Regions from separate parts of the Pseudomonas sp. LjRoot71 genome, predicted to be linked through region 2. Evidence: predicted binding sites of a transcription regulator. Region 2 holds the regulator's gene; each other region holds the start of a gene.
What was found. Region 2 encodes FliA, which starts transcription of late flagellar genes. Its sites were predicted from a motif close to CTAAAGTTTNNNNNNNNNNNGCCGNTAA; they were not measured.
Positions count from the first base shown of each region.

Region 1: a site for FliA is predicted at 1,541-1,568, ahead of ACSQ17_RS08630 (methyl-accepting chemotaxis protein). Genes of this name have one in related genera too.
Region 3: a site for FliA is predicted at 2,440-2,467, ahead of ACSQ17_RS20635 (methyl-accepting chemotaxis protein). Genes of this name have one in related genera too.
Region 4: a site for FliA is predicted at 3,332-3,359, ahead of ACSQ17_RS16995 (flagellin). Genes of this name have one in related genera too.

Region 1 covers NZ_CAXURA020000001.1:1,818,427-1,824,144, forward strand. Annotated here, with positions in the region: gene ACSQ17_RS08625 (malate synthase G) at 1-1,395, shown strand, start outside; gene ACSQ17_RS08630 (methyl-accepting chemotaxis protein) at 1,675-3,294, shown strand; gene ACSQ17_RS08635 (porin) at 3,318-4,484, shown strand; gene ACSQ17_RS08640 (phosphate ABC transporter substrate-binding protein) at 4,496-4,900, shown strand; gene ACSQ17_RS08645 (substrate-binding periplasmic protein) at 4,972-5,685, opposite strand; gene ACSQ17_RS08650 (ABC transporter substrate-binding protein) at 5,672-5,718, opposite strand, start outside.
Region 2 covers NZ_CAXURA020000001.1:597,945-603,662, reverse strand. Annotated here, with positions in the region: gene flhA (flagellar biosynthesis protein FlhA) at 1-34, shown strand, start outside; gene flhF (flagellar biosynthesis protein FlhF) at 50-1,357, shown strand; gene fleN (flagellar synthesis regulator FleN) at 1,436-2,266, shown strand; gene fliA (RNA polymerase sigma factor FliA) at 2,263-3,009, shown strand; gene ACSQ17_RS02910 (chemotaxis response regulator CheY) at 3,117-3,491, shown strand; gene ACSQ17_RS02905 (protein phosphatase CheZ) at 3,511-4,299, shown strand; gene ACSQ17_RS02900 (chemotaxis protein CheA) at 4,312-5,718, shown strand, end outside.
Region 3 covers NZ_CAXURA020000001.1:4,376,589-4,382,306, reverse strand. Annotated here, with positions in the region: gene ACSQ17_RS20640 (pectin acetylesterase-family hydrolase) at 1-301, opposite strand, end outside; gene ACSQ17_RS20635 (methyl-accepting chemotaxis protein) at 706-2,388, opposite strand; gene ACSQ17_RS20630 (Na+/H+ antiporter family protein) at 2,507-3,823, opposite strand; partial or broken gene ACSQ17_RS20625 (PDC sensor domain-containing protein) at 4,101-5,387, shown strand; gene ACSQ17_RS20620 (methyl-accepting chemotaxis protein) at 5,490-5,718, shown strand, end outside.
Region 4 covers NZ_CAXURA020000001.1:3,621,470-3,627,187, reverse strand. Annotated here, with positions in the region: gene fliS (flagellar export chaperone FliS) at 1-157, opposite strand, end outside; gene fliD (flagellar filament capping protein FliD) at 161-1,543, opposite strand; gene ACSQ17_RS17000 (flagellar protein FlaG) at 1,618-2,010, opposite strand; gene ACSQ17_RS16995 (flagellin) at 2,081-3,235, opposite strand; gene ACSQ17_RS16990 (glycosyltransferase) at 3,504-5,718, opposite strand, start outside.

The DNA of each region.
Region 1 (5,718 bases), 1.2 Mb from region 2:
CTGATGGAAGCGGCCCTGACCACCATCATGGACTGCGAAGACTCGGTTGCCGCCGTCGATGCCGACGATAAAGTGGTGATCTACAAGAACTGGCTCGGCCTGATGAAGGGCGACCTGGCGGAAGAAGTCGCCAAAGGCGGCCAGACCTTCACCCGCACCATGAACCCGGATCGCGTCTACACCAAGGCTGACGGCTCCGAGCTGACCCTGCACGGCCGCAGCCTGCTGTTCGTGCGTAACGTCGGTCACCTGATGACCAACCCGGCTATCCTCGACGCCGCTGGCAACGAGATTCCGGAAGGCATTCAGGACGCCCTGTTCACCAGCCTGATCGCGGTGCACAACCTGAATGGCAACACCAGCCGCAAGAACACCCGCACCGGTTCGGTCTATATCGTTAAACCGAAAATGCACGGCCCGGAAGAAGTCGCCTTCACCACCGAAATCTTCGGCCGCGTTGAAGACGTCCTCGGTCTGGCGCGCAACACCCTGAAAGTCGGCATCATGGACGAAGAGCGCCGCACCACCGTCAACCTGAAAGCCTGCATCAAGGCCGCCAGCGAGCGCGTGGTGTTTATCAACACCGGCTTCCTCGACCGTACCGGTGACGAAATCCACACCTCCATGGAAGCCGGCGCCGTCGTGCGTAAGGCTGCCATGAAAGCCGAGAAGTGGATCAGCGCCTACGAAAACTGGAACGTCGATATCGGCCTGAACACTGGCCTGCAAGGTCGTGCGCAGATCGGCAAAGGCATGTGGGCCATGCCCGACCTGATGGCTGCGATGGTCGAGCAGAAAGTCATGCACCCGCTGGCCGGTGCCAACACCGCCTGGGTACCGTCGCCGACCGCCGCCACCCTGCACGCGCTGCACTACCACAAGGTCGACGTGTTCGCCCGTCAGGCCGAACTGGCCAAGCGCGAGCGCGCCTCGCTGGACGACATCCTGAGCATCCCGCTGGCCAAGGACACCAACTGGTCGGCCGAGGAGATCCAGAACGAACTGGACAACAACGCCCAGGGCATCCTCGGTTACGTGGTGCGCTGGATCGACCAGGGCGTCGGCTGCTCCAAGGTGCCGGACATCAACGACGTCGGCCTGATGGAAGACCGCGCCACCCTGCGCATCTCCAGCCAGCTGCTGGCTAACTGGCTGCGTCATGGCATCGCCACTGAGGAGCAGATCGTTGCCAGCCTCAAGCGCATGGCGCCGGTAGTTGACCGTCAGAACGCCGCTGACCCACTGTACCGTCCGCTGGCACCGAACTTCGACAGCAACATCGCCTTCCAGGCTGCCCTGGAACTGGTGGTCGAAGGTGCCAAGCAGCCGAACGGCTACACCGAGCCAGTCCTGCACCGCCGCCGCCGCGAGTTCAAAGCCGCCAACGGCCTGTAACCCGCAGCAGTTGCCGTGTTGAAAAACCGCCCCTCGGGGCGGTTTTTTATTGGCCCGCGCTAGCAACGCGCAGAGATCATGACCTGCATCAGGCAAGCGCCTTACAGTTTGTCCAACAATTTAAAGCGCAAGCCCGCTTTATTGGCTATAGGAATAGGCAGGTCCGCCGAAAACATAACAGGCCATAACACTAAATATGACCGAAAAATGACCGAATAGCGGCATTACGCCACTATGTGAACTCGGTATACTCCGCGCCCCTCTTTGGGTACCTCTGCCATGTTGAAAAATCTCTCGCTGACGCTGAAATTCTTGCTGTTGCCTGCCATCGCGCTGCTGGGTCTGCTGCTGTATGTGGGCTACACCTCGCTGCAACTGGCGAACAACGATGTGCGCCTGGTCACGCTGGAAACCAACAGCTTCCCGACCCTGGAAAAAGCCGATGCGGTGATCTTCCAGTACTCGCGCCTGCCCGGCCTGCTCAATAGCGCCGTGGCCGCTGGTGAGCTGGAAACCCTCGACGAAGCACGCAAGGTGCTGGCCGACATTGCCAGCATGCAGCAGAACCTGCAGAACCTGGTGACCCAGACCAGCCGCCGCCAGGAACTGGATGCCTGGCGCAACGCAATCCAGCGCTATGCCGACAATGCCCTGCCCGCCTCGGAACAGCTGATCAAAGGCAGCGCCAGCTTTGAAGACCTGGCACCCAATCTGGGGCGTATGGCCAGCGACCTGGGTGAAGCGCAGAAACTCGGTGATGCGTTCCGCACCCATGCCTATCAGGACTTCCAGGAAACTCTAGCGCAAACCCGCACGGACAATGCCACCACCACCCGCGTCGGCTTTGCTCTGTCGGCCATTCTGGTACTGCTGATCAGCATTGCCTCGGTGCTGGTAATCCGCGGCACCATGGCCAACGTGCGCGGAGTGATCACCTCATTACAAGCCATCGCGCGCGGAGATGGCGACCTGACCCGCCGGGTAAATGTCGACTCGAATGATGAAATCGGCGAAATGATTCAGCTGTTCAACAGCTTTATCGACAAGTTGCAGGGCACCATCAGGCAGATCATCGATGCAGCCAGCCCGCTGGCCGGCATGTCGCAGGAACTCTACCGACTGACCCAGGGTGCCGAAGAAAACGCCCGCTCCCAGCAAGGCCATACCGATTCGATCAGCCGTGACATCCTGACCATGACCAACAGCATTCAGGAGGTCGCACACCGCTCGCAACAAGCTTCCGAAGAAGCCGGCGCGGCTTCGCAGCAGGCCGATCAGGCACGCAAGAACATTGGCAGCTTGTCAGCCAGCATCAGCGACCTGGGCAGCAGCGTAATGGGCGCCGTCAGTGCCATGGAGCAGTTGGAAGAGGAAACCCAACAGGTCGGCTCGGTGCTCACGGTGATCCGCAGCATCGCCGAGCAGACCAACCTGCTGGCACTCAACGCCGCCATTGAAGCGGCCCGAGCCGGCGAGCAGGGCCGTGGCTTTGCAGTGGTGGCCGATGAGGTGCGCAACCTGGCTTCGAAAACCGCAGCCTCCACCGCAGAAATCCAGAACATCATCCTGCGCCTGCAAAACAGCGCCAACGGCGTGCTCAGCGTCATGACTGCCAACGGCGAGAAAGCCCAGGCGAGCATTGAGCGCTCGGTGCAAGCCACGCAGATTCTCGAAGCCATTGCCGGGGCTGTCGGCCATATCAACCAGTTGAATGCCGGCATCGCCCAGTTCACCCAGGAGCAAATCGGCCTCTCCAGTTCCATCCAGCAAGACACACAAGTGTTGCAGCAGGACGCACAAGCAACCGCTCAAGGTGCAGAAGCCACCGCTCGTCTCGGCGAACAGTTGGTCAGCACAGGGGATCATCTGCGCGCGGCGACCGCCCAATTCCGCGTTTAACCTGAACACAGGAGCATCACTGCATGTTTAAAGTCCGTCTGCTTCCCTTGGCCATCTGCCTGGCCACTGCCCCAGCCTTCGCGCTGGAGCAAGGCGAACACCGCTTCAACACGTTCGGCACGGTCGGCATCACCCACCTTGGGGGTGAAGACGATGGCCGCAGCTACGGCATTACCGGTCAAACCACCGACTCCTGGCGCGGCGATCAACTGTCCAAGTTTGGCGCACAGATCCAGTACGGCCTGACCGACACCCTGGGTATCACCGCACAAGTCACTGCCAAGCCGGCGCAGGATGACTGGCAGGCCAATATCGAGTGGCTGTACCTGTCCTGGCAGACCACCGACAACCTGATGCTGCGCGTCGGCCGTCTGCGCACCCCGGTGTACATGTATTCGGAAAGCATCGACGTAGGCTTCAGCTACCCGTGGCTGCGCCTGCCTGACGAGGTCTACAGCCAGGTTCAGCTGTCCAACTACGAAGGCGTGGATGCGGTGTATACCGTACCGCTGTCCTATGGCTCGGTGACCTTCCAGGTGGCCGGTGGCCAGGCCAAGAATCGCGACATCTTCGCCTTCGATGACATGCACGACATCGACTACAGGAAAATCTTCGGGGCCAACGTCAGCCTGGCCAGCAACGACTTCGGCACCCTGCGCGTGGGCTACGTCGAAGCCGATATCAGCGCCAAGATCGAAGATGTTGTTCGCCTTCCAGCGGCTCTGGGCGGCACACTTATAAATCAGAGCTTCCGGGCGTACGACAGGCAGAAGGGCAAGTTCATCTCCATCGGCTACCAGTACGACAACGGCACCTGGCTCACCAGCAACGAGTGGACCTCGCGCAGCATCGAAGCGGACAACAGCGGCACCATCGATGCCTTCTACCTGATGGGCGGGCGGCGCTTCGGCGAATTCCTCGCCCATGTCACCTACGCGCAACTGGATGACGATGACGGCCGGCAGAACTCCTGGACCCTGGGGCTGAACTACAACCTGCTGCCCAACGTGGTGCTGAAAAGCGAATACAAGCGCGTCGACACCTCCGGCGGCTATGACGGCGTATTCATCCGTAGCGCCCAGGAAGCCTTCGACAACGCCCTGTCTGACAGCTCCAACGGTGCCCTCGGCAGCCCAGCCCGCAACTTTGACGGTGACATCATCAGCGTCGGCGTCGACTTCGTATTCTGAGGAGAGCATTGATGAAGCATTCCATTCAAACGCTCTGCGCCGCCATGTGCCTCAGCGTGAGCGCGCTGGCCCAGGCTGAAGTCGCGGTGATCGTCAATCTAGGTGCGGCCAAGGCCCCGAGCCAGGCCGAAGTCGGCAACATCTTTCTGGGCAAGGACAAATCCATGAAGGGTGTTGACCACAAGGACTGGTCCGCCACCAAGGACAAGTTCTACAGTGCCGTGACCAACAAGAACGAGTCACAGCTGAAGTCCTATTGGTCTGGCCTAGTGTTTACTGGCAAGGGCCAACCCCTGCCAAGCGTGCCCGGTGACGCCGAAGTAGTCGCCAAGGTCGCTGCCGAAGCAGACGCCATCGGCTACGTCGATGCGGCTGCGGTGAATGACTCGGTCAAGGTGTTGTTCACTCTGCCTTGAGGTCTGCTCAGGTATAAAAAACCGCCCACCTGGGCGGTTTTTTATTTTATGGGTCGCGTTCCCTGTAAGCCTCAGTAAAGACTGAGTTCATAACGCTGGTACAGGGCCTGCACCCAACCTTCGACATACATCTTCTGCAACTCTATTTGCAGGCGCTGCAGCAGCACCGGGTCAAGTTGTGGGTGGCAGGCGATATCTTCCATCAGTGTCAGAAACGGCAGCACCTCGCGCAGCGGTGGATCGACTGCACGCGCCCGCGCCACCGCCGCGCTGGTGGCCCACAGGCGCGCACGCTGGCGTTGCAGCATGCTCAGGTTGAGGGCTTCGTTATTCGAATAGATCACCTGCAAGCCGGCCCCTTGCAGGTACTCACCGGCTCCAGAGCCCTGGTGGCTGAGGATGTTCAGCCCTCGGGCCTGCTGCAGGCTGAACAACTGCAACTCATCCGCCGCCTGGGCATACAGGCCTAGCCGGGAGATCAGCATCGGCCCGACCCACACATAACTCGGCTCACGCTCCTGTTGCCGCTCCACCAGCAGCGCACAGCTATTGGGCTGCATTTGCACCTGGCGCAACGCCCGCTGCAGGGGCATGAAACGCAATTGATAGCTGCTCTCGGCACGGCGAAACAGCTCCGTCGCCAACTCCGGTACCAAGCCCGCGCCTTGCCCATCTGCCCCTTGAGTGACCAGAGGCGGCCGCTCCCAGGCAAATAGCTGCACCTGCGCATACAACGGCAGGCTGAGAAACCACAGGGCGATGATCAACGTTCTAATCCCAGGCACGCAGCGCCTCCTGATAAGGCAACGTACGGCCCG
Region 2 (5,718 bases):
GGTCACCATCGTTGCGACGGTGGGGCAGAACTAACCGAGGTTACAGGCCATGCAGGTCAAACGCTTTTTCGCCGCCGATATGCGTACCGCCATGAAGCTGGTGCGTGATGAGCTGGGTGCCGATGCCTCGATCATTGGCAATCGTCGGGTCGCCGGCGGTGTCGAACTGACCGCCGCGCTGGATTATCAGGCACCTGCCGCGCCGGCCCGCCAGCCCAACCCGGCGCTGGAAGCCGAGCTGCGCAAGACCCAGGCGAAAATCGCCACGGCCCAGGCCGAACTGACTACCCGCGCCAAGGTGGATGCCGGCAAGGATCGCCAACTGTTTGGCGCAGAGCTGGATCTGCCGGCCGACAGTCTGGCTGCGGTGATGCGCAAATCCCAGCATGCTCCTGCCGTTGCCGCCGCCACTGATCAGCGGGCGCTGGATGCCATGCGTTTCGAGCTGCACGGCCTGCGCGAGCTGATCGAAGTGCAACTGGGCTCGATTGCCTGGGGGCAGCTACAGAACCGCCGTCCGCAGCAGGCCAACCTGTGGCGTCGTCTGCAGCGCATGGGGTTGTCGGCTGAACTGTCGAAAGCCTTGCTGGAGCGCGTGGCCAACGTGGCCGAGCCGCGTCAGGCCTGGCGCATGCTGCTAGCGCACCTGGCGCATGCGATCAAAACGCCGAAGCAGGAGCCGATGGACGAAGGCGGGGTGATCGCCCTGGTTGGTCCGGCCGGTATGGGCAAGACCACCACCCTGGCCAAGCTGGCTGCGCGTTATGTCCTCAAATACGGCGCACAGCACATCGCCTTGGTCAGCCTGGACAGCTATCGCATTGGCGCTCAAGAGCAACTCAAGACCCTCGGGCGTATTCTCAATGTCCCGGTAACCCTGGTCGATCCTGGCCAGTCCCTGACCCAAGCCCTGGCCCCGCTGGCGCGCAAGCGTGTGGTGCTGATTGACACCGCCGGCCTGCCCGCTAACGATCCAGCGCTGCGTATGCAGCTGGAAACGCTGGCCAGCCGTGGCGTCAATGCAAAAAATTATCTGGTAATGGCCGCTACCAGTCAGGGCCAAGTGCTGAAAGCCGCCTACCATAGTTATAAGCGCTGTGGTCTGGCAGGTTGTATTGTCACCAAGGCGGATGAAGCCACCAGCCTGGGTGAGGTTTTAGGGCTGGCTATTAGCCAGCGTCTACCGGTAGCCTATCTCGCCGATGGGCCACGAATTCCCGATGATCTGCAGGTACCGCGCAGTCATCAGTTGGTCAGCCGGGCCGTGGGGCTGCAGGCGACCCAAGATCCAAGCGAGGATACGATGGCGGAGATGTTTGCCGGCCTTTATCAGCAGCCCGCACGGCGTGTCAGTTAAGCGCCAGGCTGTTGCAATTGAACCGCGCGTAGCCGGCCGAGTGGCTCCAGTCGAAGTTAGACAAGGTGTGTAGAAAATATGGGTATGCATCCCGTACAGGTGATTGCGGTGACCGGCGGCAAAGGTGGCGTCGGTAAGACCAACGTCTCGGTGAACCTGGCATTGGCCCTGGCTGATCTCGGCCGCCGGGTGATGCTGATGGACGCCGACCTGGGCTTGGCCAACGTCGATGTGCTGCTTGGTTTGAGTGCCAAACGCACCCTGGAAGACGTTATCAGTGGCGAATGTGAGCTGCGCGATGTGCTGCTGCAGGGGCCGGGCGGCATCCGCATCGTGCCGGCGGCTTCGGGCATTCAGAGCATGGTGCAGCTGTCACCGATGCAGCATGCCGGGTTGATCCAGGCGTTCAGCGATATTAGTGATAACCTCGACGTGTTGATCATCGACACGGCAGCAGGTATTGGTGATGGCGTGGTCAGCTTTGTACGCGCGGCCCAGGAAGTGCTGGTGGTGGTCTGCGACGAGCCGACCTCAATCACTGACGCTTATGCGCTAATCAAACTGCTCAACCGTGACCACGGCATGAACCGTTTTCGCGTCCTGGCCAATATGGCCCACAGCCCGCAGGAAGGCCGCAACCTCTTTGCTAAGCTGACTAAAGTGACTGATCGTTTTCTTGACGTTGCCCTGCAATACGTAGGTGCGGTGCCGTATGACGAGTCAGTGCGCAAGGCCGTGCAAAAGCAGCGCGCGGTTTACGAAGCCTTCCCGCGTTCGAAGTGCGCGTTGGCGTTCAAGGCGATAGCCCAGAAAGTCGACGCCTGGCCGTTACCGGCCAATCCGCGCGGTCACCTGGAATTTTTCGTTGAGCGTCTGGTGCACCAACCGATCGCGGACACGGCCATATGACAGCAGCCTCTGGACTTCGTATGTATAGCAAGGCACAGGCGCAGGACTCCCAGCACCAGTTGATCGAGCGCTATGCGCCTCTGGTCAAACGCATTGCCTATCACCTGTTGGCGCGTCTGCCTGCCAATGTGCAGGTCGACGACCTGATCCAGGCCGGGATGATCGGCCTGCTCGAAGCGTCAAAAAAATACGATTCCAGCAAAGGTGCCAGTTTCGAGACGTTCGCTGGCATTCGCATTCGTGGCTCCATGCTCGACGAGGTACGTAAAGGCGACTGGGCCCCCCGTTCCGTGCACCGCAACAGCCGCATGGTCAGTGATGCCATTCGAGTAATTGAGGCCAGAACGGGCCGAGATGCTAAAGATCAAGAGGTTGCGGCCGAACTCCAATTGAGTCTCGAGGATTACTACGGCATTCTTGGCGACACTTTAGGCAGCCGCCTGTTCAGCTTCGACGACCTGTTGCAGGACGGCGAGCATGGTGGGCTGGGTGAAGACGCTGGCAGCAACCACCTCGAACCTTCTCGTGATCTGGAAGATGAACGCTTTCAGGCAGCCTTGGCCGATGCCATCGCCAACCTGCCGGAGCGCGAGCGCCTGGTGTTAGCGCTATATTACGATGAAGAATTAAATCTTAAGGAGATCGGCGAAGTACTGGGGGTTAGCGAATCACGCGTAAGCCAACTACACAGTCAGTGTGCCGCCCGTTTACGCGCCCGTTTGGGCGAGTGGCGCGCACACTGAGTGGCGGTTGCGGCACTCGCTGATATCTGGGCCGGTTTCACGATTAAAGGCGTACACAGGTTGCTGGGTGCGTTTGGGACTGTACGGAGGTCGACTTGGACAAGAACATGAAAATCCTCATCGTTGATGACTTTTCAACGATGCGACGGATCATCAAGAACCTCCTGCGTGACTTGGGGTTCACCAACACCGCCGAGGCCGATGACGGCACCACGGCCTTGCCGATGCTGCAAAGCGGCAGTTTCGATTTTCTGGTAACGGACTGGAACATGCCCGGCATGACCGGGATTGACCTGCTGCGCGCCGTACGCGCGGATGATCGTCTGAAAACCCTGCCGGTGCTGATGGTAACGGCCGAGGCCAAGCGCGATCAGATCATCGAAGCAGCTCAGGCTGGGGTTAACGGCTATGTGGTCAAGCCGTTCACTGCCCAGGTGCTGAAAGAGAAGATTGAGAAGATCTTCGAGCGGGTCAACGGCTGATGTCTGCCATGAGGGTGCTATGGAGCATAAAGATTCCGTTCAAGGCGACCTTGAGTCGACCCTGAAACACAACGCTCGCCAATTGGTCGACAGCCTGGAACAGGGCAATTTTGGTGAAGCGGTACAGCTGATTCATGAACTCAACAAGGCGCGTGATCGCGGCCTCTATCACGAGGTTGGCAAGCTGACCCGTGAGTTGCATAACGCTATCGTCAATTTTCAGCTTGACCCGCGTGTGCCACACGCTACCGAAGTGTCGCAAATCACCGATGCCACCGAGCGGCTCAACTATGTTGTGACCATGACCGAGAAAGCGGCCAATCGCACCATGGATCTGGTCGAGCAGAGTGCGCCGCTGGTCAATGATCTCAGCGACGAGGCTCAGAGCCTGAGTGCTGATTGGGGCCGTTTCATGCGCCGCGAAATGAGCGCTGACGGCTTTCGTGAACTGGCCAAGCGCGTCGAACTGTTCCTTGCTCGTAGCGAGCGCGATGGGGCCAAGTTATCTGCTCACCTCAACGACATTCTGCTGGCTCAGGACTTCCAGGATCTGACCGGGCAGGTGATCAAGCGTGTCACGCAGTTGGTCACCGAAGTTGAGAGCAACCTGCTGAAACTGGTGCTGATGGCCAGCCAGGTGGACCAGTTTGCCGGCATTGAACACAACCATGAGTTGCTCCGTGCCGAACAAGAAAAACAAAAAGAGCCTTCCCGTGGTGAAGGTCCGCAGATTCATGCCGATAAGCGTGAAGACGTCGCATCGAATCAGGATGATGTCGACGACCTGCTTTCCAGCCTGGGATTTTAGGAGCACGTCTATATGAGCTTCGGCGCCGATGAAGAAATCCTCCAGGACTTCCTGGTAGAGGCCGGCGAGATTCTTGAATTACTGTCCGAGCAGTTGGTGGAGCTTGAAAGCCGCCCGGACGACATGAATCTGCTCAACGCTATTTTTCGCGGTTTCCATACCGTTAAAGGTGGTGCCGGTTTTCTCCAGCTCAATGAGCTGGTGGAATGCTGCCATATCGCAGAAAACGTCTTCGACATCCTGCGCAAGGGTGAGCGGCGCGTCGACTCCGCATTGATGGATGTGGTGCTAGAAGCACTGGATGCCGTCAACAGTATGTTCAGTGAAGTCCGCGAGCGAACTGACCTGACCCCAGCGACGCCTGAATTGCTGGCAGCATTGGCTCGTCTGGCTGAGCCAGCCAGTGCTGATGAGTTGATGCAGGCTGAAGCGCCGGCAGCCGAACCTGAACCCGAACCGGAGCCGGAACCCGAACCGGCAGTTGCCCAAGCCCCAGCAGGGGATATTACCGACAGCGAATTTGAACAACTGCTCGGCGCTCTGGATGAAACGCCAGCCCCGGTGGCTGTTGCGGCCAGCAGTGACGAGATTACCGACGACGAGTTCGAGTCGTTGCTGGATCAGTTGCACGGTAAAGGCCAGTTTGTAGCCGATGTGAGCGCTGCACCGGTTGTGTCAGCTGCACCGGCAGCCCCGGCGGCGGCCAGCAGCAGCGACGAAATTACTGATGATGAATTCGAGTCCTTGCTGGATCAGTTGCACGGCAAAGGGCAGTTCGTGCCGCCTCCGGTTGCAGCCGCTCCTGCCGCCAAGGTTGAGCCTGTTGCCGAGGCGGCGGGTGATGACATCACCGATGATGAGTTCGAGGCTCTGCTGGATCAGTTGCATGGCAAAGGCAAGTTTGTTGAGCCCGAGGCCATCAAGCCGGCCGCGCCAACGCCTGCGGCTAAACCGGCAGAGCCGGCTAAGGCGGTTGCCAAACCTGCGCCCAAGCCCGCTGCCAAGGTCGAACCGGCCAAGGTACCTGCCGCTGCTGCGGCTCCGGTAGCGGACAAAGCTGCACCGCCCAGTGAGGCGGAAACCACTGTGCGGGTCGATACCGCGCGGCTGGATGAAATCATGAACATGGTGGGTGAGCTGGTGCTGGTGCGTAACCGCCTGGTACGCCTGGGTGCCAGCAGTGCCGATGAGGCCATGTCCAAAGCGGTATCCAACCTGGACGTGGTCACGGCGGATCTGCAGACCGCCGTGATGAAAACCCGTATGCAGCCGATCAAAAAGGTATTCGGCCGCTTCCCACGCCTGGTGCGTGACCTCGCGCGCAACCTGAAGAAAGAAATCAACCTGGAACTGGTCGGTGAAGAAACCGATCTCGACAAAAACCTGGTTGAAGCACTGGCCGATCCGTTGGTGCACTTG
Region 3 (5,718 bases), 3.8 Mb from region 2:
AGAACTTGTAAGGAGAGCCGTTGCCGCACACGGCTCCGGTCTGCGGAGCCATCCGCACCGTTTGCCAGGCGTAGTAGTTGGCCGGTTTGAAGCCGCTGTTGAACCCTGACGGGTTGGCCAGCAGTGGGTACGGGCCAACCCGTTGTGCCGGCGTCACCTTGTTGTCAGCCGCAGGTGCCGACACCAGATTGCTCAGGGTTTGCCAAAAATTGTAATCACCCTCCTCGGCCTGCACAGACATGACCAAGGCTGAAACCAGCAGCGGCGCAACACAGCGCCGAAATGCGATCGCTACAGACATGTTGAGTCCCTCATCTTGTTGTTATCGATGGGGCCGCATACCCGAGCCGCTGTACGAATCACCTCCAGTTGTACCCAGAAACCTTCCACCACCCACTGGAGACTGCTCATACACACCGCCGTAGCAGCAGTAACTGCGCGTACCCAAAGCTGTCGCCCTGGCAGCAGCAACAGGCTGGCCTGGCGATTCATGCACGCTAGTACAAGAAACTCCCAGCAACCACAGCACTAAATACTTATTGGATATAGCGCAGTAGGTTTTAAGTTGTTGCCGTTATCTGCAGCACAGCGTCAACGCACAGCTGCGGGCATACCTGCACAACGCTTGTCATGCGCCGCACGAGCGATGTTTGGGCAATAAAAAAGGGAAGCCAGGCTTCCCTTTCGATGTTGCAGCGGCAAGTGCTAGATGCGGAACTGACGCACCAGAGCCCCCAGACGTTCCCCCAGCCCAGCCAGGTTGCGCGCGGTCTGAGCCCCTTGCTGGGTTTCATCCGCCACGCTGTCCACCACTACGGCAATCTTGTGCACGCTGCGGTTGATCTCTTCGGCTACTGCGGTCTGCTCTTCGGCCGCGCTGGCGATCTGCGCGTTCATCGCGTTGATGGTGCCGATCAGCTGGGCAATCGCATCCAACGACGTACCAGCACGGTTGGCCTGTTCACTGGTGACATCACCGGCATCACTGGAACGGCGCATCGAGGTCACCGCATCCTGAGTGCCTTTTTGCAGACGGTCGATCATCCCCTGAATTTCCTGGGTACTTTGTTGCGTGCGGCTGGCCAGGGCACGAACCTCATCAGCGACCACGGCAAAACCGCGTCCGGCCTCACCGGCACGCGCCGCTTCGATAGCCGCGTTGAGGGCCAGCAGGTTGGTCTGCTCGGCAATTGAGCGGATTACATCCAGCACACTGACAATCGACGACACGTCCTTTTGCAGGGTATCGAGGGACAGACCGCTGTCGCGAATGTCCTGCACCAGGGTGTGAATGCGCGCAATGCTGCCATCGACCACCTGCTTCGCCGCCTGCCCTTCGGTGTCGGTCTTCTGCGCGGCCTCTGCTGCGCCCTGGGCGCTTTGCGCCACTTCATGGGCGGCAGCCGACATCTCGTTGATAGCGGTTGCGACCTGATCCGTCTCGTGGCGCTGACGCTCCATGGCCTGCTCCGAGCGCTGCGCCTGGGCGGACACCTGATTGACCAGTTCGGTCAGTTGGCCGGTCATATCAACGATCTGCCGCACCAGGCCGTGAATCTTCTCGACAAAGCGGTTGAACGAGCCGGCCAACTGGCCCAGTTCGTCATCGCCATTGATCGGCAGACGGCGGGTCAGGTCGCCTTCACCCGCAGCAATATCGTCCAGGTTGTCCTTGATCTGCTGCAACGGGCGCAGGAAGGTGTTGCTCAGCACAACCCCAGCGACGCCGAAAATTACCAGCAGTACGACTGCCACCACCATGATGCTGGTGATGATGGTGCTGATGCGTTTGTCGATCTCACTCTGTACCTGGACGATCTGCGCTTCGATGCCATCCAGATTGATGGCCGTGCCCAGCGCCATGTCCCATTTCGGCAGGTAATAGCTGTAAGCCATTTTCGGCACCAACACCGAATCATCCGTGGGCAATGGCGAGCTGTAGTTCAGGTAGTAGCTGTTGTTCTTGGCGACATTCACCAGTTCACGGTTGATGTACACACCGTTCGGGTCACGACGATCGGCCAGGCTCTTGCCCACATCCACCGGGCTGTCGCCGCGGAACAGCCGCACCACATTTGAATCGTGGCCAAAGAAGTAACCGTCCTTGCCGAATTTGATTTTCGACAGAATGGCGATGGCCTGCTCACGGCTGGCCATATCGCCTTGCCCGGCAGCGTCATACAAGGACTGCACCGAACCTAGGGCGATCTGCACGTAATGCTGCAGCTCGTTACGGCTTTCCTGCAGCAGCCGCTCGCGGGTTTCCTCGACTTCCTGGGCTGCCAGGTTCTGCAGCACCCTGGCGGCGGCGCCACTGAGGACCACCGCAAACAACACCACGGGAATCAGTGCCAACAACACGACTTTTGCTTTTAATGTAAGACGCATCATGCCAATCCTTGCTCAGCGATAGTGCGGAATAAAAACGGGGCTAACCGTTGATCGGCAGCCCCGCTAAAAGGTTGAGCACCTGTACGAATCTGTCGTCAGGCACCCACTGCGGCGGTCAGATCACCATAGCTGCTGCCCAACCGAATACCAGCAGTGGCAGGTTGTAGTGCAGGAAGGTCGGCACCACGCTGTCCCAGATATGGTTGTGCTGACCATCGACGTTGAGGCCAGCAGTAGGCCCCAGAGTCGAATCGGAGGCAGGTGAGCCCGCATCGCCGAGGGCACCGGCAGTGCCGACGATCGACAGAATGGCCAACGGGCTGAAACCCAGTTGCATGCCCAGCGGTACGAAGATCGCAGCGATGATCGGTACGGTCGAGAACGACGAGCCAATGCCCATGGTCACCAGCAGACCAACCAGCAGCATCAGCAGTGCGCCAAGCGCCTTGTTATTGCCGATCAGGGCCGCAGAGCTGTCGACCAGGCTTTTAACCTCACCGGTGGCCTTCATCACTTCGGCAAAACCGGCGGCGGCCAGCATGATAAAGCCGATCATGGCCATCATCTTCATGCCTTCGGTGAACAGGCCGTCAGCCTCTTTCCAGCGCACCACACCGGACACCGAGAAGATGATGAAGCCAACCAGGGCACCGATAATCATCGAGTCCAGCCACAGCTGCACGACAAACGCCGCGACAATCGCCACACCGGCCACCAACAGGCTCAACGGGTTGTAGGCAACGTCGACGCGCTCCACCTGCTCGATCTTGCTCAGGTCATATGTACGCTTTTTGCGGTAGCTGAACAGCGCCACCACTAAACCGAACAGCATGCCCAGTGCAGGAATGGTCATGGCCTTGGTCACATCCAGGCCTGCGGTATCCACACCGGCACTGGCGACGTTGGCCAACAGAATGTCATTCAGAAATATCCCGCCAAAACCCACCGGCAGGAACATATACGGGGTAATCAGGCCGAAGGTCAGCACACAGGCTATCAGGCGACGGTCCAGTTGCAGCTTGCTCAGCACATACAGCAGCGGCGGCACCAGCAGCGGAATAAAGGCAATGTGGATCGGCAGGATGTTCTGCGAAGAAATCGCCACAACCAGCAACAGACCAATCAGCAGCCACTTGAGCAGGCCAGCACCTTTGGCGTCCTGTTTACCCACCATGGCCAGGGCCTTGTCCGCCAGCGCGTGGGCCAGCCCGGACTTGGCAATCGCCACGGCAAAGGCGCCCAGCAAGGCGTAGGACAGCGCCACAGTAGCACCACCGCCCAGGCCTTTATTGAAGGCCGCCAGCGAACCTTCAATACCCAGGCCGCCGAGCAGGCCGCCGGCCAGCGCGCCGACAATCAAGGCCACCACCACATGTACACGGCACAAGCTGAGGATCAACATGATCCCCACTGCCGCAACGACTGCGTTCATCGATTTACTCCCGCTAATAAAGAGGTCCGCGAAGGTTTCGACCTTCTCTGGATGCTGCGCCGGTTCGGCGAAGGGCGCGTACTCTGCACAATGCTGACTGACCTGTCAAAAAGCCGTAAATTATTTTCTACAAAGCGTTAATAATTTCGTATAGGCTGCGAAATATTGGCCCGTAATGGCCTGTAATTTGCTGGTTATCACTGCACCTAATGCTTCAAGAAATGCACATAACCGCCGATAGGCGCTCTAAGCCTCTGCAATAAAGAAGGTCCTGAAAATGCTGTTCAGCCGACTCTCCATCCAACTGAAAATCACCCTGTTGGCAGGTTTGTGCCTGCTGGCCATTGTCGCAGTGCTGGTATCGGCCTCGATGATCCAGGCGTCGCGCAGTGCCAGCCTGGTCAAGCAGGCCAGTTCAAAAATGCTGGAGGAATCGGCACAGCTGCGCATGGAGGCGCGCGGCGAAGCTCAGGCCCTGCAGATGCAGCGCTACTTTATGGACGCTTATCAGTACGGACGTGGCGCCGCCAGCCAGGTGCTGTTTATCCGCGAACAGGCGGAAAAGCGTTTTCTTGACGCCTTCGACCTACGCGAAGACCTCAGCCGCCAAATCCGCAGCTCACTGGAAGCCAACCGCAGCCTGCTGGGTGTTTACGCGGTGTTCGAACCCAACGCGCTGGACGGCAAGGATGAACTTTTTATTGATCAGGAAAGCCTCGGCAGCAATGACACGGGGCGCTTCTCGATCTACTGGTCCCAGGATGACAAAGGTGAGTTAAGCGCAGAGGCCATGAAGGAAGAAAGCCTCAATGACTCAACCCCTGGCATCAGCGGAACCCCTTACAACGCCTGGTACACCTGCCCACGTGAAAGCAAACGGGCGTGCCTGCTCGACCCCTATATCGACGATACCGCTGGCGTAAAAATCCTCATGACCAGCATTGCCTTCCCGCTGATTCAGAACGACAAGGTGATCGGCGTGCTGGGTGTGGACATCAGCCTGGCCAGCTTGCAAGAACTCAGCACCAGCGCACACAAGAGCCTGTTTGACGGTGCCGGGCATATCAGCATCATCAGCCCTGCCGGTCTGCTCGCCGGACACAGCCGTGACAGCAGCCTGCTGGGCGGCAAACTGGACGCCGCCTTCAGTGACCAGCACAGCGAAATGATCCGCCTGCTGGCCGGTAACCGCCCCGAAGTCATGCACCACGACGGCGCATTGCAAGTGCTGCAACCGCTGCTGCCGATCCCGGATGCCAAGCCTTGGGGCGTTTTGCTGGAAGTCCCGGAGAAGGTACTGCTTGAGCCGGCCACCCGCCTGGAAGCACAGATGGATGAAGTGGGCACGCGCAACACCGCGATCTCCCTCGGCCTGGGCCTGGCCGCCGGCGTTGTGGGCATCCTGTTGATCTGGCTGACCGCTCTGGGTGTAACCCGGCCGATTCTCGGCGTAGCCGCCATGCTGAAGAACATCGCCAGCGGTGAAGGTGACCTGACCCGCCGCCTGGAGTACGCCAAGCAGGATGAACTGGGCGAACTGGCCAGTTGGTTCAATCGCTTTCTCGATAAGCTGCAACCGATCATCGCCGATGTGAAACGCAGCGTGCAGGATGCCCGTAGCACCGCCGATCAATCGGCACTGATTGCCAGCCAGACCAGCGATGGCATGCAGCAGCAGTACCGCGAAGTCGATCAGGTAGCCACCGCCTTCCAGGAAATGAGCGCCACGGCGCAAGATGTTGCGCACAACGCCGCGCAGGCCGCCGAAGCTGCACGCACAGCCGACCAGGCCAGCCGTGAAGGCATGAGCGTGATTGGCCGGACTACCTCGACTATCGAGTTGTTGGCCAACGAAATGAATGTGGCCATGCAGGAAGTCGAAGGCCTGGCCAATA
Region 4 (5,718 bases), 3.0 Mb from region 2:
CTGCAAGCCCACGTACCTCACTGTTACCCTCGGTTTGTGCCTGACGTGCCAGCTTGACCCGCTCAATGGCACCGTCAAGCAACAGGGCAACGGCACGGTACTGCGAGACATCCTGGCTAGTTTTGACTTTCTTATAGGTATCAATTGGCTTATTCATGGATCAACTATCCTTTCTTACCACGCCCGGCAGGCTGGACAATGCGCTGGCCAATGAATCGCTGGTTCGGGTTAATTGTCCGATCAAGCTATCCATGGCGTTATATTGCGAATAAAGACGCGCCTGAATCGCGGCTACGCGAGTTTCCAGATCGGCTTTTTGTTCTTTGATATCAGCATCAGTTTTTTGCAGACCACTGATGCGCTGCTCTAAAACACCGCCCGATTTGACATAACCGTCTACACGCTGACTGAGACGGTCCATAAGGCCATTGTCGCCGGTGATAAAGGCCCCAACAGCATCGAAATTATCATCAAGAGCCGCTGTTAGCTTGGTATCGTCGATGGCCAGTTTGCCGTCTTTTTGCGTGGTAATGCCCAGATCAGCCAGCGCGCGAAACGCATCGCCGCCTTGACCTGCCGCCGTATTGCTCAGCTCAGAACGCAACCCATTGAGCACATTACGCACCGTAGAGTCGCCAAGCAGGGCACCTGTCAACGGTTCGCCACTCTCACCAACCTTAGTAAAGCTGGTCAGGCTATTGGTCGTTGTCATGAGTTTGTTGTAGGCGTCAACGAACTTCTTCAGGCTGTCCTTGACCGCCGTCGTGTTCTCACCCACGGTCAGGGTCGTACTCACCCCTTCCTCAGCTTTGACCAATGTGAAGGTCACACCCTCGATCGCTCCACTGACCACATTGGTGGCGCTTTCCAGAGACAAACCATCGATCTTGAACTTGGCGTTCTGCGCCTCACTGAGCGCAGCCGGCATATTGGTCACCAGCCCTTCCAGGTCGGCACCCTCTGCCTCCAGACTCAAGTCGTTACCGGCACCAGTCTTGTTGGACGAGAGCACCAGCTGTGAGGTGCCATTGGCGGGGTCGCTGATGATGTTGGCACTGATGCCCTTTTCATTGAGCTGGGTGTTGATGGTGTCGCGGACTTCCTTGAGCGTGGCACCCGCAGCGACGTCGACATCAAAACTGTCGGCACCCAGGCCGATAGTCAGCTTACCGCCAGAGGCAAAAGCGAAGCTCGAATCCCCACTGAGACTGCCAGAAGCAATCTTGGACGCACTGGCAAGCTGCTCGACCTCGACTCGATAAGTCCCGGTAAGTGCAGATTTTTCGGCACTGGCAGTAAGGTGGGTCGCATCAGAGGACGAGGCCTTTCTGGTACCGAACAGGCTGGCATCATTCAGGCCCTTGGCCGCTGTCTGAAATTCACTCAAGGCACTTTTGAAAGAGCCCAATGAGGTAATCTGCGTTGTTGTCTTGGTTGTCAACCGCGCCAGCTGTGCGTCTTTAGGCGCACGTTCTGCAGCCACTGATGCCTTGACGATCGCATCGATGTCGATCCCCGATCCTATACCCGTGATACCAGCCATGTTAGCTACCTCGCCAAAGGGTTGACACCCTATTCCTGTTACCTAAGCGGTAAACAAGTTTCATGCCATTGCGCTCATGCCTCAGCCTTGAACAGCAAGCTGCGAACCTCCGTGAGGTTTTCGGCCAGCTTCAGCGCTTCTTCCGAGGGGATCTGACGAATCACATTCCCTGAAGTGGCGTCGGTCACTTTCACCACGACCCGTCCATTGCCATCGTCGAGGGAAAAATTGATATCGCGCCGCACGGACTGCACAAATTCCTGGATGTTGTTCATGGCCGTTTCCAGCTCAGCCCGGGTCGCCGGCTTTTCAGCCTGCTGCTTATCGGCGGCCACCTTGGCCTGCGCCGTATCGGCAATCGCCGATAGTGCACCACCTTTATCAGCAACGTCAGTTGCACGGGGCTTGACGGGCTCTGCCATCAAACCGCCTTGCTTCATCGAATCACGTATCGAACCAATGTCCATAGTCTTTTCCTCAAAAAGAGGGAATGGGGAGGCAGGTTCCCCTGGCTCCCCATCAACGCTACCCCGGAGCTTAGCCCAGCAAGCTGAGCACAGCCTGCGGCAACTGGTTGGCCTGGGCCAGGATCGCAGTACCTGCCTGTTGCAGGATCTGGTTCTTGGTCAGGTTAGCCGTTTCCGCTGCGAAGTCAGTGTCCTGAATTCGACCACGAGCTGCCGACACGTTTTCCGAGATATTCTGCAGGTTACCGATAGTGTTCTCGAAGCGGTTCTGCACAGCACCGAGGTCTGCTCGCTGGGAGTCTATTTTCTGAATCGCCTGGTCGATCACCAGTACTGCTTCCTGAGAGTTCTGCACACTACTGACATCAATATCAGAAATCTCATCAGTAGTTACAGCAGTAGCAGCGGTATAACCACCGGCAGTAAGACCAGCAGGAACGCCGGAGAAGGTCAGTGCAGTCAGCTCGTTAGCACCATCGGTTTGTTGGGAGATGATGCTCATGGAGCCATCATCTGCAACAAAGGCTCCCACCCCAAGGTTGGCGTCGTTGATTGCTGCGCCCAACTGGCGGGAAGCCTCAACAGCAGTAGCACCGCTAGCGATATTGGTTGTAACGGTGACGCTCTTACCATCCACGGTCATCGAGACAGTCGCCTCGCCAGAAGCACTAGCAGTACCACTGGTCGCCGCGACAGCGCCTTCGTAGTACTTACCGGTCAACGATGTGGTGCTCATTTCGTCAATCTTGACACTGATTGTTTCGTTCGCGGCACTACCTACCTGGAAGGTAGTGGTCTCAAAAGAGCCGTCGAGCAACTTCTTGCCACCGAAAGTGGTGGTATTGGAGATACGGTTCAGCTCTTTCTTCAACTCGGTCACTTCCGAGTTCAGAGCCGTGCGCTCCTCGTCACTGTTCGAGCCGTTGGCCGATTGCAGTGCCAGGTCACGCATACGCTGCAGAATGCTGGTGGACTGCTGAAGTGCACCTTCAGCGGTCTGCGCCATGGAAATGCCGTCATTGGAGTTCTTCACCGCTACGTTGAGGCCGTTGATCTGGCTGCTCAGGCGGTTTGAAATCTGCAGACCGGCAGCATCATCTTTGGCGCTATTGATACGCGAACCGGTAGACAGGCGCTGCAGGGAAGTGTCCAGGGCCTTGGAAGAGCTGTTCAGATTGCGCTGAGTGTTGAGGGACGCAATGTTCGTGTTGACTGTAAGAGCCATGATGTATGTCCTCCATCGGACCTAGCTTAGTTACCTGAGGCTGCGAAACCCGGTCCTGCAGTTCTCAGGCAGCCATTGAGTTCGCATTCGTATTACTTATCGGCTTGTGCGGCTGAAGCTTTAGGGCTAAGTGGAAAAAATTTCTTTCTGCCTTGACAGCAGCACCACACCCTAATCCACGTCAGTTCTATCGGCACGATCAGCCCCAGCTTTAGCCACTCCTGAAAACGAGTCAGGCCGCTCGAAAGCGGCCTGATAGATGACCATGTCAGTCGGGAAGCCAGGCCGTTCGCCATGCGTGCAGGTTCTGGCCTTCGAGCATCCAGTCGCGCTGCACCACCCTACGCAATTCATCTCCCGCCTTGGCGCAGGCGTCGAGGTCAGCGAGGTGCATACGAATGGCGTCAACCCAATCGCGGAAACGGTTCTTGACCCGCGTCACGGGCAACCCATCCTGATAACAACGCACGTCACTGCAGATGACCGGGATCCCACAGGCGCCATACTCAAGTAAGCGTAGGTTGCTCTTACATTCATTGAATAAATTTTGCTCGACCGGCGCTAGGGCAAGGTCCAAACCCAAAGCCGCCAAGGCCTTGGGATAGCGATTGATCTCAACGCCTGGGTGAAACTCTTTTACGTGGGAGCGAAGTGCTTCTGGGCACATGCCAAAGAACACCCAGTCAACCTCGCTGGCCAACTCCTTGACAACGTCGGCGATCATTTCAAGGTCGCCGCTGTGACCGGCTCCGCCTGCCCAACCGACTCGTGGCCGGGTCGATATCCGGCGCAGGTTTTGCAAATCGCCCCACCAATGAGTCGGTAGATAATTGCGCACAACCCTAACCTGCTCATGCATGCCCACGAATGCTTCGGCAAGCGCATCGGTGGAGACCACGAAGCGGTCAACACAGGCAAAGCCTTGCCTCAATGATCGCAAGATATCCTTGGGCATATGTTGGCGATGGGCATTTTTCATTGGCAAGTTGGGCAAGTAATCATCCAACTCGTAGACTTTGAATGCTGACGAAAACGCCTTCATGCGCCGCATCGCAGCCAAGCGCTCATCACCAACCTGTCGCTGCAACAGAATCACATCGGGCTGATAGCGCTCAAGCTCGGTTAGCGGCAGCAAGCTTGTGGACATCGCACCCTCAATTAAACCCGCATCTTCCAGCGCCTTGAAAGGCTGGACAATTCGGTAATGTCCACAGCCGAAGAGATCGGCCGGATGCGCAAGAATCCGTGGTAACGGGCGCCAAGACTCTAACGGGCGCCAGGCCAAACCAGCGTCGGCCAGCTTGAAGCCGCCAGGCTGCATGAGGGAGAAATTAGCGTTATAAGCAGGGTCCCTAGCCAGCACGGGCAACCAACGGCTATACAGGACATTCTGCTCCTCTGCACTGGCAGGTACCGTCGTACTGGCATCCAGCATCAGCGTCGCATTGGCCGCCCAGACCGTCAGGTAACCCGCCCGCTGTGCGCGCAAGCAAAGATCTACATCCAGGTAGCACTCAGGCAGGTCGAGCGCACAGCCACCCAGCTCGGCATAAAGTTCACGCCGGATCATCAGGCATTCGCGACTGACGGCACTGTAGTTTTGATCCACACGCAAACGTTGCATGTAACCAGGCGAATCAAGTCTCTCACCTACAAAGGGGAATCCCACCGGCCCTTCAAGCCCCAGGATTTGGCCGGCGTGACGAATCGAGCCATCAGCTGCAATTAGCTTGGCACCCACCACCCCGACTTCTGGACGAAGAGCATGATTAAGCATCTCGTCCAACCAGGGCTCATCAATCACCGCAGTTTCCGCGGAGAGCATCAGCAAGAAATCACCTTTGGCTTGAGCTGCAGCACCATTTATGGTGCTGCCTACAAGCATCTGCTCCTCTTGCGGCCAAACAGCTTTCAATCGCAGCTCATCCAACCCGGCCATAGCTACCAGCCAGTCATGCACCTCTCTCGCGGCTGGGTCAGTCTCGATTAGCAGGAGTTCGTAGTTGGGGTAGCGGGTGCTTTCCAGCAAGCTTTCAACACAGCGCTGGAGTTGCGCAAGCTGGCTACCCGCCAACATCAAAATCGACACCTGAGGCTGTTGGGGGTGCCCATAACGAATGCGGTATTGCCCCGGTTGACTTGACTCGATATACGACTGTTCATAGCCCCGCGCCTGAAGATGGCGCAGGATCGCCCGACGCTCATCCTCGACATCTAAAAGCACTGGTGTCTCAGTAGTCAGCAGGGGCTCACTGACATGCCCCAGCCCAGCAAGACCGCCGTCAATTATTAACCGAAGGATCACATCCAATTCGACCGCACAAGGCAGCGCAGCATCGAACCCGCCAATCTGCAGCAAGAGATCACGGCGGAACAGCCAATGGTGGGCCATGCCGACAGGAAAGCTCAACAGATAATCCAGATTAAATGCCGGACGGAAACCGACACCTAATCCCCCATCGACCTGGCGATAAATCTGGTCG